3 regions of the Massilia sp. CMS3.1 genome follow, and region 2 is predicted to be linked to each of the others. Evidence: predicted binding sites of a transcription regulator. Region 2 holds the regulator's gene; each other region holds the start of a gene.
What was found. Region 2 encodes sigma-54, which starts transcription at its own class of promoters, with help from an activator protein. Its sites were predicted from a motif close to TGGCANGNAANCTGCTTT; they were not measured.
Positions count from the first base shown of each region.

Region 1 (5,442 bases), on a different contig from region 2:
TCACCGGCGCCTGGTCGCGCCGGGCATTTTTCAGGTTTGCCGAGCACGAGCACGCACGTGCTGAGCGCAAGGGAGGCCCGCTGTCGCTGCTGGTGTTCGATGCCGACCATTTCAAGCGCATCAACGACACCCATGGCCATGCAACGGGCGACCGGGTGTTGCGCGCCATGGTGGCGCAGGCACAGGAAATCATTCGCAAGATCGATTATTGCGCCCGGACGGGAGGCGAGGAATTTGCCGTGCTGCTGCCCGACGCCAACCTCCAGACGGCGCTGGACGTCGCGGCGCGCCTGCGCACCGCGCTCGACAGTGCGCTGCACCAGGCGCCGTCGACCATTCGGATCGGCTATACGGTGAGTATCGGGGTGGCGACGCTGGCGCGGGACGAAACACTCGTCGACCTGATGGCGCGGGCCGACGCCGCGCTGTATGCCGCCAAGGCCGGCGGGCGCAATCGGGTGGTCAGTGCGCCGGTGCCGGCGCGCGTCGAGCGCACCGGCGGGCGCAGTGAGAGCAGGTTCTGAACGAGGTTCAGGCCTTGCGTGCGCGCTTCGCGCGGCGGCTCATGCCCAGGCCCGCAACGCCGGCCAGGAGCAGGGCGATCGATGCCGGTTCAGGCACATCGGTCGCGTTGGCCACATTCACGAACACGAAATTTTCGTCGTTGTAGTCGAAGTCGCCGCCATTGCGCAGGTCCTCGAATCCGACGGCGATACCGGCAGGAATCTCGCCGTCGCCACCGTACGCGGCCGAATAGATGTGATTGAAGCCGTCGGAATTGAGCGAGCGGTCGGAGTAGAACGGGCCGACATCGGCCGGGTTCAGGTTGACAAGCTTGAACACCAGGCGGTCACCGGCGCTGACGAGGCCGAAGTTCAGCATCTGTCCGTACACGGAGGTTTGATTGTTGAGGCCGCGGATTCCGGTATCGACACCATTCACCAGCAAGGCGATTTCATTCATGTAGGAAGCATCGGAGCCGGCGAAATAGGCGACCACGTCGCCGGTCGCCGCCGCACGGAATTCATACTGCACATTACTCTCGGTGCCTTCATTGGCATAAGGAATAGGCGCGGCCTGGGCCGAGGCGGCGAAGGTGAAGGCGAGGGCAGCGGCGAGAGTTGTGGTCAAGTGTTTCATGAAATTTTCCATTTGGTAAGTAATGTGGCAGAATTAGCAATTACCGTGCCAGGAAAATTTATTTAATAGAAACAACAAGTTATTTGTGGCATTAAAAATTCCAAATCTCAGCTGTAAGGAATTCCGACACTTGAAACTAGAGGCATTCGCTCATCTGTTGGGCGATGCGTTCGCTGCGCGCCGTCCGTTCGGCGTCGCTCAGGTAACGCTGCTCGCCATCCGGGCCGATGTCGGCGATGCGGATGCCCGATTCGATCAGGCGCTTGTCCTTGCGTACGCCCTCGCAATACGCGGCCTGCGCGACCGCCCTTTGTGAGGCGAGCTGCGCTTTGCGTTCCGTTTCCTCGCGCTCCTTGGCGCGCTTGCGGTAGTCGGCATCGCGCTCGGCCAGCGTCGGCGGCGCCTTCGGCTTGACGGTATCGACGGCGGCCGCGGCTTGCGGCAAGTCCTGTGCCGGCGCGGGGCGACCGGGTGCTTTCAGGACCTTCGATGGCGGCGTGCCGGGCGGTGGCGGCTGGTCCGAGTACTGGCGCGTGCCGTTCGGGCCAATCCAGACGAACTGGGCCTGTGCGGCGCCGGCACAGCAGAACAAGAGCAGGGTGGCGAGCCGGGACAAGCGGGGGCGGAGAGCTGAAGACATGGTCGAAATATTTCCTGTGGTAACTAACTTAGGGATTCTCCACGATTCACCAGGGCTGTCAATGCGGGAAAAGCGAATGGTCTTTTTTTGGCGACGTGCGACGGGGTTCGCTGCATTCTGTATAATTCGCTTTTGCGCCTATAGGAAAATGCTATGCGTTTACTTCAAAAAGCACTCACGTTCGATGATGTGCTGCTCGTCCCGGCCTACTCCAACGTTCTTCCGGCCGATACCTCCCTTCGCACCAAGCTGACCCGCAACATCACGCTCAATATCCCGCTGCTGTCGGCGGCGATGGATACCGTGACGGAAGCCCGTCTGGCGATCGCGATGGCGCAGGAGGGCGGCATCGGCATCATCCACAAGAACCTCGGTCCGAAGGACCAGGCGCGTGAAGTGGCGCGTGTAAAACGTTTCGAGGCCGGCGTGCTCCGCGACCCGATCATTGTGCCTCCAAGCATGAAAATCCGCGACGTCATCGCCCTCCAGCACCAGCACGGCTTCTCCGGCTTCCCCGTCGTTGAAGGCAAGCAGGTGGTCGGCATCATCACCAACCGCGACTTGCGTTTCGAAGAAGACCTCGACGCCGAGGCGCGCACCAAGATGACCCCGCGCGAAAAGCTGGTGTATGTGAACGAGGAAGCGAACACCGAAGAAGCCAAGCGCCTGATGAACAAGCACCGCCTCGAGCGCGTGCTGGTCGTTAACGACGAGTTCGAGCTGCGCGGCCTGATCACCGTGAAAGACATCATGAAGTCGCACGAGCACCCCTTCGCATCGAAGGATGCGCAGGGCAAGCTGCTCGTCGGGGCGGCGGTGGGCGTCAGCCAGCGCGACGAAGAGCGCATCGAGCTGCTCGTCGCCGCTGGCGTGGACGTGCTCGTGGTCGACACCGCCCACGGCCACTCGCAAGGCATTCTGGATCGCGTGAAGTGGATCAAGGACCGCTACCCGCACGTGGATGTCATTGGCGGCAACATCGCCACCGCCGCCGCCGCCCTGGCGCTGGTCGAACATGGGGCTGACGCCGTGAAAGTCGGTATCGGCCCTGGTTCCATCTGCACCACCCGTATCGTTGCCGGCGTCGGCGTGCCGCAAATCACCGCGATTTCGAACGTGGCCGAAGCACTCGCCGGCAGCGGCGTGCCCTGCATCGCCGACGGCGGCATCCGTTTCTCGGGCGACATTTCGAAGGCACTCGCAGCGGGCGCTTCGACCGTCATGATGGGCTCGATGTTTGCCGGCACCGAAGAAGCGCCGGGCGAAGTCATCCTGTACCAGGGCCGCAGCTACAAGTCCTACCGCGGCATGGGCAGCCTGGGCGCGATGGCCGAGGGCTCGGCCGACCGCTACTTCCAGGATGCGACGGCGAAAGCCGACAAGTTCGTACCGGAAGGCATCGAAGGCCGCGTCGCCTACAAAGGCAGCGTGCTTGCGATCATCTATCAACTGGTCGGCGGCGTGCGTCAGTCGATGGGTTACTGCGGCTGCGCGACCATCGACGAACTGCGCGAAAAGGCGGAATTCGTCGAGATCACCTCGGCCGGCATGCGCGAATCGCATGTCCACGACGTCCAGATCACCAAGGAAGCGCCGAACTACCGTTCGGAGTAAGTGAAAAGCGGCCGGAGACGGCCGCTTTTAGCATTTGCTTCTGTGGCTGACCTTGATCGGCCACCCGCGACCACAAAATTCTTATTTTTTGACTGCCTCAATGCACTCCAAAATCCTCATCCTCGACTTCGGCTCCCAGGTCACCCAACTCATCGCCCGCCGCGTGCGCGACGCCGGCGTCTTCTCCGAAGTCTTCCCGTATGACGTCAGTGACGACTTCGTGCGTGCCTACGGCGCCTCCGGCGTCATCCTCTCCGGCAGCCATAATTCGACCCTGGAAGGCGACTCGCCACGCGCCCCGCAAGCCGTGTTCGAACTCGGCGTCCCGGTGCTGGGCATCTGCTACGGCATGCAAACCATGGCCGCCCAGCTCGGCGGTAAAGTGGAAAACGGCAAGCTGCGCGAATTCGGCTACGCCGAAGTGCGCGCCCGCGGCCACACCAAACTGCTGAACGGCATCAACGACTTCATCACCGATGAAGGCCACGGCATGCTCAAAGTCTGGATGAGCCACGGCGACAAGGTGCTCGACATGCCGGAAGGGTTCAAGCTGATGGGCAGCACCGATTCCTGCCCCGTCGCCGCCATGGCCGACGAAGAGCGCGGTTTCTACGCGCTGCAGTTCCATCCCGAAGTCACGCACACGACGCAAGGCGAAGCCATCATCGGCCGCTTTGTGCACGACATCTGCGGCTGCAAATCCGACTGGAACATGCCGGACTACATCGGCGAAGCGGTCGAAAAAATCCGCGCGCATGTCGGCACGGATGACGTCATCCTGGGTCTCTCGGGCGGCGTCGATTCGAGCGTCGCCGCAGCCCTGATCCACCGCGCGATCGGCGACCAGCTGACCTGCGTCTTCGTCGATCATGGACTCTTGCGCAAGGACGAGGGCAAGATGGTGATGAACATGTTCGCCAAGAACCTGGGCGTCAAGGTCATCCGCATCGACGCCGAAGACCAGTTCCTCGGCCACCTGGCCGGCGTGAACGACCCGGAACAAAAGCGCAAGATCATCGGCCGCGAATTCGTCGAAGTGTTCCAGGTCGAAGCCGGCAAGCTGACGAACGCGAAATGGCTGGCGCAAGGCACGATCTACCCGGACGTGATCGAATCGGCCGGCAAGGGCAAGAAGGGCCAGACCATCAAGAGCCACCACAACGTGGGCGGCCTGCCGGAAACGCTGAACCTCCAATTGCTGGAACCGCTGCGCGAACTGTTCAAGGACGAAGTGCGCAAACTCGGCGTCGCCCTCGGCTTGCCGCACGACATGGTCTACCGCCATCCGTTCCCGGGCCCGGGCCTGGGCGTGCGCATCCTGGGTGAAGTCAAGAAGGAATTCGCCGACCTGCTGCGCGAAGCCGACGCCATCTTTATCGAAGAACTGCGCAACACCCCGTTCGAACTGCCGCCGGTGGCCGGCATCGATGCCGGCAAAGCGCCGGTGAACTGGTACGAAGCGACGAGCCAGGCGTTTGCCGTGTTCCTGCCGGTGAAGTCGGTGGGCGTGATGGGTGACGGCCGTACTTACGAGTACGTGGTCGCCCTGCGCGCGGTGCAGACGCTGGACTTCATGACGGCGCAGTGGGCGCATTTGCCGCACACGCTGCTGGGCAAGGTGTCGAACCGGATCATCAATGAAGTGCGCGGGATTAATCGCGTTGTTTATGATATTTCGGGGAAGCCGCCGGCGACGATTGAGTGGGAGTGACCGGAGTCCTCTAAGCAACTGATTTTGAAATGAAAACTGAAAGCCGTTGATCATTCCGAGTGAATGGTCAACGGCTTTCGTCATCGTTCAAGGCGTCAGCTCGTGCATGCCCGAGAGATTTTGTGCCCAGAATTATGGCTTAGGAGTCTACAATTGTCGTGGCGATCCACTGCGGTTTTATATAGCGATGCGCGCCTGGTATGCGCGCATGCGGGAGCGGCCAGCGTCAACGCCTGGCAGCGCATCGTATAAGACACCAAAGCTGCCCGATTGCCTTGACCGGCTGCCGTACGCGCCTTTCAGTCAAGGTGCGACCAAGCGCCGCACCGCTTCCACC
Region 1 covers NZ_JBIMES010000001.1:648,524-653,965, reverse strand. Annotated here, with positions in the region: gene ACHAC9_RS02905 (diguanylate cyclase) at 1-524, shown strand, start outside; gene ACHAC9_RS02900 (DUF4114 domain-containing protein) at 532-1,140, opposite strand; gene ACHAC9_RS02895 (DUF4124 domain-containing protein) at 1,277-1,780, opposite strand; gene guaB (IMP dehydrogenase) at 1,934-3,394, shown strand; gene guaA (glutamine-hydrolyzing GMP synthase) at 3,495-5,105, shown strand; gene ACHAC9_RS02880 (TetR family transcriptional regulator) at 5,409-5,442, opposite strand, start outside.
Region 1: the regulator sigma-54 is predicted to act here: its motif matches at 1,174-1,191, upstream of ACHAC9_RS02900 (DUF4114 domain-containing protein).

Region 2 (5,442 bases):
TGCGGAAACCAACCGCCGCACCGACCGCTGGGGCGGCGACACCGGTGCCCGTGTGTCGCTGCTGGTCGAGGTGCTGGAAGCCGTCAAGGCCGAGATCGGCGGCGAAGTCCCTGTCGGTATCCGCATTTCGCAGGGCAAGGTGAACGACTTCACGAGCAAGTGGGCCGGGCGCGAAGCGGATGCGCAAGCGACCTTCTCTGCACTGGCGGCGGCAGGCGCGGACTTCATCCACGTCACCGAATTCGAAGCATGGCAGCCGGCATTCGAAGGCGGCACCGACAGCCTGGTTGCGCTGGCGCGTCGCTACGCGCCGGGCGTACCGATTATCGCCAACGGCAGCCTGCACAGCGTCGAACGCGCGGCCCAGGCGCTGGAACTGGGTGCCGACGTGGTTGCGCTTGGGCGCGGCGCACTGGCCAATCCGGACCTGCCCGCCTTGTTCGCGCAAGGACGGGCGCCACGCGAGTTCGACGGCGCGATCCTGGGACCGATCGCGAATATCAAGGAGAGCGAGCTCGCCTTCGACAAGATGGACTGAGGCCGGCGACCCTAGACCAGATGTCGCAGCGGATGCGCGTGCTCCGGCCACACCGGCGCGAAGAAGTGTTCCACCATCTCCGGCGTTACCTCGCCCAGCGTCGGTGGATTCCACTGCGGCGCATTGTCCTTGTCGATCACCAGCGCGCGCACGCCTTCGAGCACTTCGCCGTGCTCGAAATTGCGGCGCACCAGCGAGCGCTCCATGCGCAGGCAATCGGCCACGTTCATCGATGCGCCGCGCAGCAGCATCTCGCGCGTCACGCACATCATCAAGGGTGAGCGCTGGCGCATCGCAACCAATGCCTTTTGCGCGAAGGGATTGTCGTCGCCTTCCAGCGAGGCCATGATCGCGGCCACCGAAGCGGCGCCGAAGTGAAGGTCGATCGCGGCGCGCTGCGCTTTCAATGGACTGTCGCCGGCATCCGCAGCGAAACGCGCACCGAGCGCGCGGATGGCGCCTGCCAGCTGCGCGCCCGGCGTGTTCCCGATCAGGGCGTTCAGTTCGCCCAACTGCGCACCCGGCACGAACACGTCGGCCAGTCCGACATACAAGGCGTCGGCCGCACCCATCGTCAAGCCCGTCAGGCCCAGGTAATTGCCCAGCTGACCCGGCGCGTGCGACAGGAAATGGCTGCCGCCGACATCCGGGAACAAGCCGATGTTCACTTCCGGCATGGCCATTTTGGTGCGCTCGGTGACGATGCGCAGGCCGCTCTCGGGACCTCCCTGGGCGATGCCCATGCCGCCGCCCATCACCACGCCATCCATGATCGAGATATACGGTTTCCGATAGAAGTAGATGAGGTGGTTCAGCGCGTATTCTTCGGTGAAAAAATCTTCCAGCAGCGCGCTGCCCCCTGGCGGGGTGGCGTGGCCGGCTTCATGGAAGAAGCGGATGTCGCCGCCGGCGCACAGTGCTTTTTCGCTGCTGCTGGTGAGCACGACCGCGGCGACCGATGCATCGTCGCGCCAGGCCAGCAGGATGGCGGTGAGGCGCCGCACCATCGCCAGCGAGAGAGAATTCAAGGTCTTCGGACGGTCGAGCGTAATCACGCCGGTGCCGTTGGCAACGCGGGTCAGGACATGGTCGGTCATGGTGGTCGGCTTACGGAAAAACATGCATTTTACCGAAGCGCGTGCGTCGCGGGTGCATGCGCCCACGCCCAATTGAAAAGGGCGCCTTTCGGCGCCCTCGTTCAGACGGTGCTCAGTGCTGATCAGAACGCAGCAGTGGCCTCTCCGCCTTCAGGACGGCGCTTGAGCGCCTCGTGACCATGGTCTTTCAGTATCGATTTGTACTTCATCACCTGGCGATCCAGCCTGTCCATCAACAGGTCGATCGCGGCATACAAGTCGTGCGCCACACTCTCCACGTGCACCATCTTGCCGGACAGGCGCAAGTTGATCTCGGCCTTTTGCCGTTTGTCTTTTTCAGTGAGATTGTCGATCGCGAGGATCACGTGGGAATCGATGACTTGATCGAAATGGCGGGTGATGCGTTCGAGCTTGTTCTGTACGTATTCACGGATGGCGGGGGTGACGTCGAGGTGGTGGCCACTGATGGTGAGATTCATACACACTCCTTAGATAAATGCGCGGACTCCGCTACCGCGCCTGGGACGCGTGGGTGCCGCTGTTACAAGGATTTGCGGAGACTGACGGGAGGAATCTTGAGTGCCTCGCGGTATTTTGCAACCGTGCGGCGCGCAATGACCATACCTTGTTCACCGAGCATTTCCGCGATCTTGCTATCGGATAATGGGTTCTTTGGGTCTTCTGCTCCTGTCAGCTGCGCAATAAGCGCCCGTATCGCCGTTGACGATGCTTCGCCCCCCGCTTCGGTGGCGACGTGGCTTCCGAAAAAATACTTCAGCTCAAACATGCCGTGCGGGGTCAGCATGAATTTTTGAGTTGTTACACGAGAAATGGTGCTCTCGTGCAGACCTAGTGTATCAGCTATCTCGCGAAGCACAAGGGGACGCATGGCAACCGCGCCATGGCTAAAAAAGTTGCGCTGGCGTTCCACAATTGCCTGCGAAACACGCAGGATCGTGTCGAAGCGCTGGCGCATATTTTTAATCAACCACTTCGCTTCCTGCAGCTGCGCGCCCATTTGCCCTTCGCCTTTTCCCTGCTTGAGCAAGGTGGCGTAGACGTTGTTGACGCGCAGGCGCGGCATCACTTCGTTGTTCAGCGTGACGGCCCAGCCGCCCTTCGATTTGCGGACAATAACGTCCGGAACGACGTAATCCGACACGCTCGACGCGAACGCCGCGCCGGGGTGCGGATTGCACTGGCGGATCACGGCTTGCGCTTCGCGCAGGTCTTCGTCGTCGCAGTCGAGCGCTTTTTTCAGCTTGGTGAATTCGCGCTGCGCGAACCAGGTCAGATAACCCTCGACGATTTTCAAGGCCATGCGTCGCGTCACCAGCGGCACGCCGCGCATGCTGCGGATCTGCAGCGCCAGGCACTCGGCCGCGCTGCGCGCACCGACGCCGGTCGGATCGAGGCTTTGCACCAGCGCCAGCGCGCAGCGCAATTCATCCATCTCGATGTCCAGCTCGTCCGGCAAGCGCGCGTGGATCTCATCCAACTGCTCTTCGAGGTAGCCGTTGTCGTCGATCGCGTCGATCACCAGTTCGGCCAGTACGCGGTCGCGGTCCGTCACGCCCGTCACCCGCACCTGTTCCGTCAGGTGCTCGCGCAGCGTCACGCCGATGGCGCCGAGCTGCGGACGGCCATCGTCGTCGCCGTCGCCGCCCGAGCTGCGCCCGAGCTCACCCCAGTCGCCGTCGGTCTCTCCGCGCTCGACCTCGGCGCCGCCTTCCCCATCGGCCGATTCCGGGGCCGGCGCGCCCTCCTCGGCACCCGGGGCCGGCGCCTCGGCTTGTGGCGGCGAATCGTTGATCGCACCGTCGGCCAGCAGGCGCACCGAATGGTCGAGCGGATCGTCGAGCCGCTCGAGCAGCGGATTATCGGACAGGATTTGCTCGAGCTCCTGGTGCAGTTCGAGCGTGGACAGCTGCAACAGCCGGATCGACTGCTGAAGCTGCGGCGTGAGCGCCAGGTGCTGCGAAGTCCGGAGTTGCAGGGATTGTTTCATGGCGCCGTTTCAATCCTACATTCTGAAATGTTCGCCCAGGTAGACGCGTCGTACCGACTCGTCGGCGATGATGTCGTCGGGACGTCCCGACGCCAGCACCGCGCCCTGGTTGATGATGTAGGCGCGGTCGCAGATGCCGAGCGTCTCGCGCACATTGTGGTCCGTGATCAAGACGCCGATGCCGCGCTCCTTCAGGAAGCGCACGATGCGCTGGATCTCGATCACCGCGATCGGATCGACGCCGGCAAAGGGCTCGTCGAGCAGCACGAAGCGCGGGTTGGTGGCCAGCGCGCGTGCGATCTCGACGCGGCGCCGTTCGCCGCCCGACAGTGAGAGCGCCGGATTCTCGCGCAGCTTCTCGATTTGAAGTTCGCCTAACAGGGAGTCCAGGCGGGTGTTGATGGCGTCTTTCGTGAGCGCCTTGCCATTGTCGTCGCGCTGCAGTTCGAGCACGGCGCGGATATTGTCTTCCACCGTCAGCTTGCGAAACACCGACGCTTCCTGCGGCAGGTAGGACAGGCCCATCACCGCGCGCCGGTGGATCGGCAGGCTCGAGATGTCGGCGCCGTTGATCTCGATGGTGCCGGCGTCCGACGGCACCAGGCCCACGATCATGTAGAACGAGGTGGTCTTGCCGGCGCCGTTCGGGCCCAGCAGGCCGACGACTTCGCCGCAGCCCACCTCGAGCGAGACGTCGCGCACGACCAGGCGCTTGCCGTAGCTTTTCTGCAGTCCCCGCACGACCAGGGTGCTGCGGCTGTCGGGCATATCCTTCATCATCATGGCTTTCCCGGCGCCGGTGCGGGCGCGGCCCCAGGCGCCGCGCGGCGCGGCGCGATGATCAGGGTGCCGCGTCCGCCGCCAACACGGCTTTCGCCGCTGACGTCGTTACGTACGGTCGCCACTTCGCGCCGGCTGTCGTAGGAGATGTAGGCGCCATCGAGTTCGTTCGTCAGGCGTCCGTTTTCGAGCTGCTTGACGATCGCCTTCGAAAACAGTTTCACCAGTTCCTGGCGCTCGTCGTATTCGATGCGCTCGGCCTGGCCTTCCATCCACAGGTCGGGACCGCCGTCGCGCTTCTGGCGGAAGGTCGCCACGCGGCCCGGACCCGAGGTCAGCGTCACGCTCATATAGCCTTCCGGGCTTTCCTTGACCAGGGCGCGGTCCGATTTCAGGGTCAATGTGCCGCGTGTGACGATGACATTTCCCGTCAGGATGCGCGTCTGCGTGACTTCGTCGACGTCGAGCGAATCGAAGTTGATGACGGCCTGCTTGAGCGAGTCCGCGCGCTCGGCGGAAGCCGACAGCGAGAGCAGGGAAAGAAAGGCGGCGGCGATCACGTTATGGAAACTGTTTTTCATGGGTGCTCGTTCCTGTTATTGGGGTGGTGCGGCGTTCTGGCGCGGCGGATAGACGATCTGGCCGCGCCCGCCGAGGTGCAGCTTCTGGGTCGGGTTGTCGGCCACCATGCCGATCCCGTTCATCGTTGACGCGCCCAGCGTCATCTGCACCGGCAGCGCCGTCTTGAGGATCTCGTCGTCGGCCAGCACGGTGAGGGCCTCGGTGCGCGCGTGCAGGGCTTCGCTGGTCGGCGTGGCCGGGCGCTTGATGTCGACCTTGCCGATCAACTCGACGCGGTTTTCGCCATGGTAGACCTGGCCCCGTTCGGCGTGCATGGTCATGCGCGGGCGGCCAGGGTCCATGCTCTCGACGATCGGCCTGGATATCTCCGACACGTCGTTCTCGGGATGGTGCGCCAGGCGCGCGCCGGACATCACGTAGCGCGGCGCGCCCTGTTC
Region 2 covers NZ_JBIMES010000008.1:84,665-90,106, reverse strand. Annotated here, with positions in the region: gene ACHAC9_RS14500 (NADH:flavin oxidoreductase) at 1-538, shown strand, start outside; gene ACHAC9_RS14495 (enoyl-CoA hydratase/isomerase family protein) at 550-1,635, opposite strand; gene hpf (ribosome hibernation-promoting factor, HPF/YfiA family) at 1,758-2,114, opposite strand; gene ACHAC9_RS14485 (RNA polymerase factor sigma-54) at 2,177-3,643, opposite strand; gene lptB (LPS export ABC transporter ATP-binding protein) at 3,659-4,426, opposite strand; gene lptA (lipopolysaccharide transport periplasmic protein LptA) at 4,423-5,004, opposite strand; gene lptC (LPS export ABC transporter periplasmic protein LptC) at 5,020-5,442, opposite strand, start outside.

Region 3 (5,442 bases), on a different contig from region 2:
CACCCTGCCGCACGGCGCTCTTTTCTTCGACAACACCATGACAACTCCCCGCATCTTAGGAACTCCCCTTTCCCCCTCGGCCACGCGCGTGATGCTGCTCGGTTCCGGCGAACTCGGCAAGGAAGTCATCATCTCCCTGCAGCGCCTCGGCGTCGAGGTCATCGCCGTCGACCGCTACCCGAATGCGCCGGGCCACCAGGTGGCGCACCGCTCCCATGTGATCGACATGACCGACGGCGCGGCCCTTGCCGCACTGATCGCACAGGAGCAGCCCCACCTGGTGATTCCCGAAATCGAGGCGATCGCCACCGACACCCTGGCCGCGCTGGAAGCGGCCGGGACGATCACCTGCATCCCGACCGCGCGCGCCACGCAGCTGACGATGAACCGCGAAGGCATCCGCCGCCTCGCCGCCGAGGAACTGGGCCTGGCAACCTCGCCCTACCGCTTTGCCAGCAGCCTGGCCGAGCTGCAGGAAGCCTGCGCCTTTGTCGGCTTTCCGTGCGTGGTGAAACCGGTGATGTCGTCGTCGGGAAAAGGCCAGTCGAAACTCGACAGCGCCGCTGACGTGCAAGCCGCCTGGGATTACGCGGCCGCCGGCGGACGGGTCGACGCCGGACGCGTGATCGCCGAAGGTTTCATCGATTTCGACTACGAGATCACGCTGCTGACGGTGCGCTCGCGCGGCGCGGATGGTACGACGCAGACGGGTTTCTGCGAGCCGATCGGCCACAAACAGGTGCAGGGAGACTACGTCGAATCCTGGCAGCCGCATCCGATGGCGCCGCTGGCCCTGGCGCGTTCGCGCGAAATAGCGGAAAAAGTCACGAGCAACCTCGGCGGCTACGGCGTGTTCGGCGTCGAACTGTTCGTCAAGGGAGATATGGTCTGGTTCTCGGAAGTGAGCCCGCGCCCGCACGACACCGGCATGGTGACGATGGCGACCCAGGTGCAGAGCGAATTCGAGCTGCATGCCAAGGCCGTGCTCGGCCTGCCGGTGAACACGGCGCTGCGCGCGCCGGGCGCCTCGGCAGTGATCTACGGCCAGCTCGACGGGAAGGGCATCGCCTTCGAAGGCGTGGCCGAGGCCTTGCAGGTGCCCGACACCGACATTCGCTTGTTCGGCAAGCCGGAGTCGTTCGCACGTCGACGCATGGGGGTGGCGCTGGCGACGGCCAGTGATGTCGACACGGCGCGCGAACGGGCATTGCTGGCGGCGTCGAAGGTAAAGCCGGTGGCGGGTCAGGGATAAGCTTCCTGCGCGGCAGAAACGAAAAAGGCCGCGTCATCGACGCGGCCTTTTTCTCTGTTCTGGCTCCCCGACCTGGACTCGAACCAGGGACCTGCGGATTAACAGTCCGTCGCTCTACCAACTGAGCTATCAGGGAATTGAGACCCGCATTATAACGGCTCAGCTGAAATCAGCAAAGGGCCGGACCATAATTAAAATGGTGTCAGTTGGCCTTGCGCCGACGTAGTGCCGCCACGCCCGCCAGGCCCAGGCCGAACAGTGCGATCGACGCCGGCTCCGGCACCTCGCCTCCCTGCTGCTCCAGCACCAGGGTTCCAAGCAGGCGTGCATCGGAATCGCCATTGCTGCCGCCGAAACTGAAGCGCAGCGCGTCGCCGGCGTTGACGTTGGTAAAGGTGTACGTGCCTGCGTAGTTAAAGCCACCCGATGGCGCCGAACAGCAGAATGCAGGGCCTGCGTTGACCAGCTGCGCCGAACCCGACGGACCAGTCGCATTCAGGAAGGCAGTCACCAAAAAGAAGGCGTGATAGCCGCTGTAATTCCAGTCGACGCTATAATCGCCAGCCTTGTCGGCGACAGCGACCGCGTTCCAGACCTGGGGCGAATACACATCCAGGCCTTGCAGGCTATACCCGAGAGTCGAGGTCGTGCCCTGTTCCTGCTCCGTCACGCTGCCCGGACCGCTGATCGTCCAGTCCAGTACGCTTGCGCCGGCACTTGCGGCGGCGACGGACGACAGGGCAAACAGGACTGCAGCGGCGCTGCGACGAAGCGATGGTGCGTGATTGACGAGTTTTGGCATGGTATGTCCTTTTATGGTTGAGGAGTTTCAATCAACCACATAGCAAATAATGTGCCACAAGGAAATATATATTGATAATCAATAACTTGCCTTTAGTACACATTGCTACATCCGTGCTTGTGTAAGAAAAGCCGACAGTGCAAGCCGATAAAAGGCTGAACGAAAAAAAAGAGCGCCGATTTTTCGACGCTCTTTTTTTTACTATTCTGGCTCCCCGACCTGGACTCGAACCAGGGACCTGCGGATTAACAGTCCGTCGCTCTACCAACTGAGCTATCAGGGAATTGTCCTACTCTTGCACCTGAAACAAGTTCAAGTGCGAAGAGCCAAGATTTTAGAGGACTTTGGCGATTGCGTCAACGACGAGATCGATGTTCTTCGAATTCAGCGCGGCCACGCAGATGCGGCCGGTGTCCACAGCGTAGATCGATTCGTCGCGCAGCTTGCCGACTTGCTCTTTGGTGAGGCCCGAGTACGAGAACATGCCGACCTGCTCGCGTACGAAAGCGAAGTCACGCTGCGGTGCTTTTTCGGCCAGCTTTTGCACCAGCGCTTCGCGCATCTGCTTGATGCGCACGCGCATGCCGGCCAGCTCGTCTTCCCACAACTGGCGCAGCTCCGGCGTCGCGAGGACGGTCGCCACCACCTTGCCGCCATGCAGTGGCGGGTTCGAGTAGTTGGTGCGCACCACGCGTTTCAGTTGCGACAGCAAGCGCGCCGCTTCGTCGCTGCTGGACGCGACGACCGACAGGGCGCCGACGCGTTCGCCATACAGCGAAAACGATTTCGAGAACGAGTTCGACACCAGCAGCGGGCCGCCGGCTTCGACGAAGCGGCGCACCACGGCGCCGTCTTCCTCGATGCCCGCGCCGAAGCCCTGGTAGGCCATGTCGAGGAAGGGAACCAAACCGCCCTGTTGCACTGCCTCGATTACCTGGCCCCATTGCTCCTGGGTCAGGTCGGCACCGGTCGGGTTGTGGCAGCAGGCGTGCAGCACGACGATCGAGCCGGCATCCATCTTGCGCAGCGAGGCCAGCATGCCGTCGAAGTTCACGCCCTGCGTCGCCGCGTCGTAATACGTGTAGTTGTTGACGATGAAGCCGGCGCTCTCGAACAGGGCGCGGTGGTTCTCCCAGCTCGGGTCGCTGATGAACACCTGCGAATCCGGCGAAAAGCGCTTCAGGAAATCGGCGCCGATTTTAAGTGCGCCGGTGCCGCCGATGGCCTGCACGGTCACCGCACGTTTCTCTTGAATTACCGCGCTGCCGGCCCCAAATACCAGCTCTTGTACAGCCTTGTCGTACGCAGCCAGGCCCTCGATGGGCAGATAAGTGCGCGGCGCCAACTGTTCCATCAATTTCGCCTCGGCCCGCTGCACGCACTGCAGCAAAGGCACCTTGCCATGATCGTCGTAATAGACGCCGACCCCCAGGTTGATCTTGGCCGGGTTGGTATCGGCGTTGAATGCTTCGGTGATGCCCAGGATCGGGTCGCGCGGGGCCATGTCGATGGCGCCGAAGAGGCTGGCGGAGGCTGTGGAAGTCATCGTGATAAACTGAATTGTCGGTGGGTTCGCAGCGGTTGTATAGACAGCGACACTCGTGTTGCAGCGCCGCAAACGAACCCTTATTTTAGCAAAGGTCTGAAAGTATGGCTGATTTATCCATCGCAAATGCCCCGGAACCGACGGTGATCACTTACCCGGATTCCCCTTTTAAACTGCACCAGCCCTTCGCACCCGCAGGGGACCAGCCGACCGCGATCGCCGGGCTGATCGAGGGCATCGACGACGGCCTGATGTACCAGACGCTGCTTGGCGTGACCGGTTCCGGCAAGACTTACACGATGGCGAACGTGATCGCCCGTGCCGGCCGTCCGGCGATCATCTTCGCCCCAAACAAGACGCTGGCTGCCCAGCTGTATTCGGAGTTCCGCGAATTCTTCCCGCAAAACGCGGTCGAGTACTTCGTCTCCTACTACGATTACTACCAGCCGGAAGCCTATGTGCCGCAGCGCGACCTGTTTATCGAAAAGGACTCGTCGATCAACGAGCACATCGAGCAGATGCGCCTGTCGTGCACCAAGTCGCTGATGGAGCGGCGCGACGTCGTCATCGTCGCGACCGTCTCGGCGATCTACGGTATCGGTAATCCGAACGAATACCACAAGATGATCCTGACTCTGCGCCACAAGGACAAAGTGGCCCAGCGCGACATCATCGCGCGCCTGATCCAGATGCAATATTCGCGCAACGAAATGGACTTCAGCCGCGGCACCTTCCGCGTGCGCGGCGACACGATCGACATCTTCCCGGCCGAGCACGCCGAGCTGGCGATCCGCGTCGAGATGTTCGACGACGAGATCGAATCCTTGCAGCTGTTCGACCCGCTGACCGGCCGCGTGCGCCAGAAGATCCCGCGTTTCACCGTGTATCCGGGTTCGCACTACGTCACGCCGCGCAGCACCGTGCTGCGCGCGGTCGAATCGATCAAGGCCGAGTTGAAAGACCGCCTCGAGGAATTCCGTCAGCAGAATAAACTGATCGAAGAGCAGCGCCTCGAGCAGCGCACCCGCTTCGACCTCGAAATGATGGCCGAGATCGGTTTCACGAAGGGCATCGAGAACTATTCGCGCCACCTGTCCGGCGCCATGCCGGGCGAACCGCCGCCAACGTTGATCGATTACCTGCCGAAGGACGCGCTGATGTTCATGGACGAGTCGCACGTGCTCGTCGGCCAGCTCTCGGCCATGTACAACGGCGACCGTTCGCGTAAAACCAACCTGGTCGACTACGGCTTCCGCCTGCCGTCGGCGCTGGACAACCGGCCGTTGAAGTTCGAAGAGTTCGAAGGCAAGATGCGCCAGACGATTTTCGTCTCGGCCACGCCGGCTGAATACGAGAATTCGCATGCCGACAACGTCGTCGAGCAGCTCGTGCGACCGACCGGCCTGGTCGACCCGATCATCATCGTGCGCCCTGCCCTGTCGCAGGTCGACGACGTGATGAGCGAGATTAACGACCGCGTGAAGAAGAACGAGCGCGTGCTGATCACCACGCTGACCAAGCGCATGTCCGAGCAGCTGACGGAGTATTTGTCCGACCACGGCGTCAAGGTGCGCTACCTGCACAGCGATATCGAGACGGTCGAGCGCGTGGAAATCTTGCGCGACCTGCGACTCGGTACGTTTGATGTACTGATCGGCATTAACCTGCTGCGCGAGGGCCTCGACTTGCCGGAAGTGTCGCTGGTCGCCATCCTTGACGCCGACAAGGAAGGTTTCCTGCGTTCCGAGCGCTCGCTGATCCAGACCATCGGGCGCGCCGCGCGTAACCTGAACGGCGTGGCGATCCTGTACGCCGATCATGTCACCGACTCGATGCGCCGCG
Region 3 covers NZ_JBIMES010000003.1:47,613-53,054, reverse strand. Annotated here, with positions in the region: gene purT (formate-dependent phosphoribosylglycinamide formyltransferase) at 38-1,252, shown strand; tRNA gene ACHAC9_RS06145 (tRNA-Asn) at 1,313-1,388, opposite strand; gene ACHAC9_RS06140 (PEP-CTERM sorting domain-containing protein) at 1,455-2,054, opposite strand; tRNA gene ACHAC9_RS06135 (tRNA-Asn) at 2,262-2,337, opposite strand; gene ACHAC9_RS06130 (aromatic amino acid transaminase) at 2,389-3,600, opposite strand; gene uvrB (excinuclease ABC subunit UvrB) at 3,705-5,442, shown strand, end outside.
Region 3: the regulator sigma-54 is predicted to act here: its motif matches at 2,094-2,111, upstream of ACHAC9_RS06140 (PEP-CTERM sorting domain-containing protein).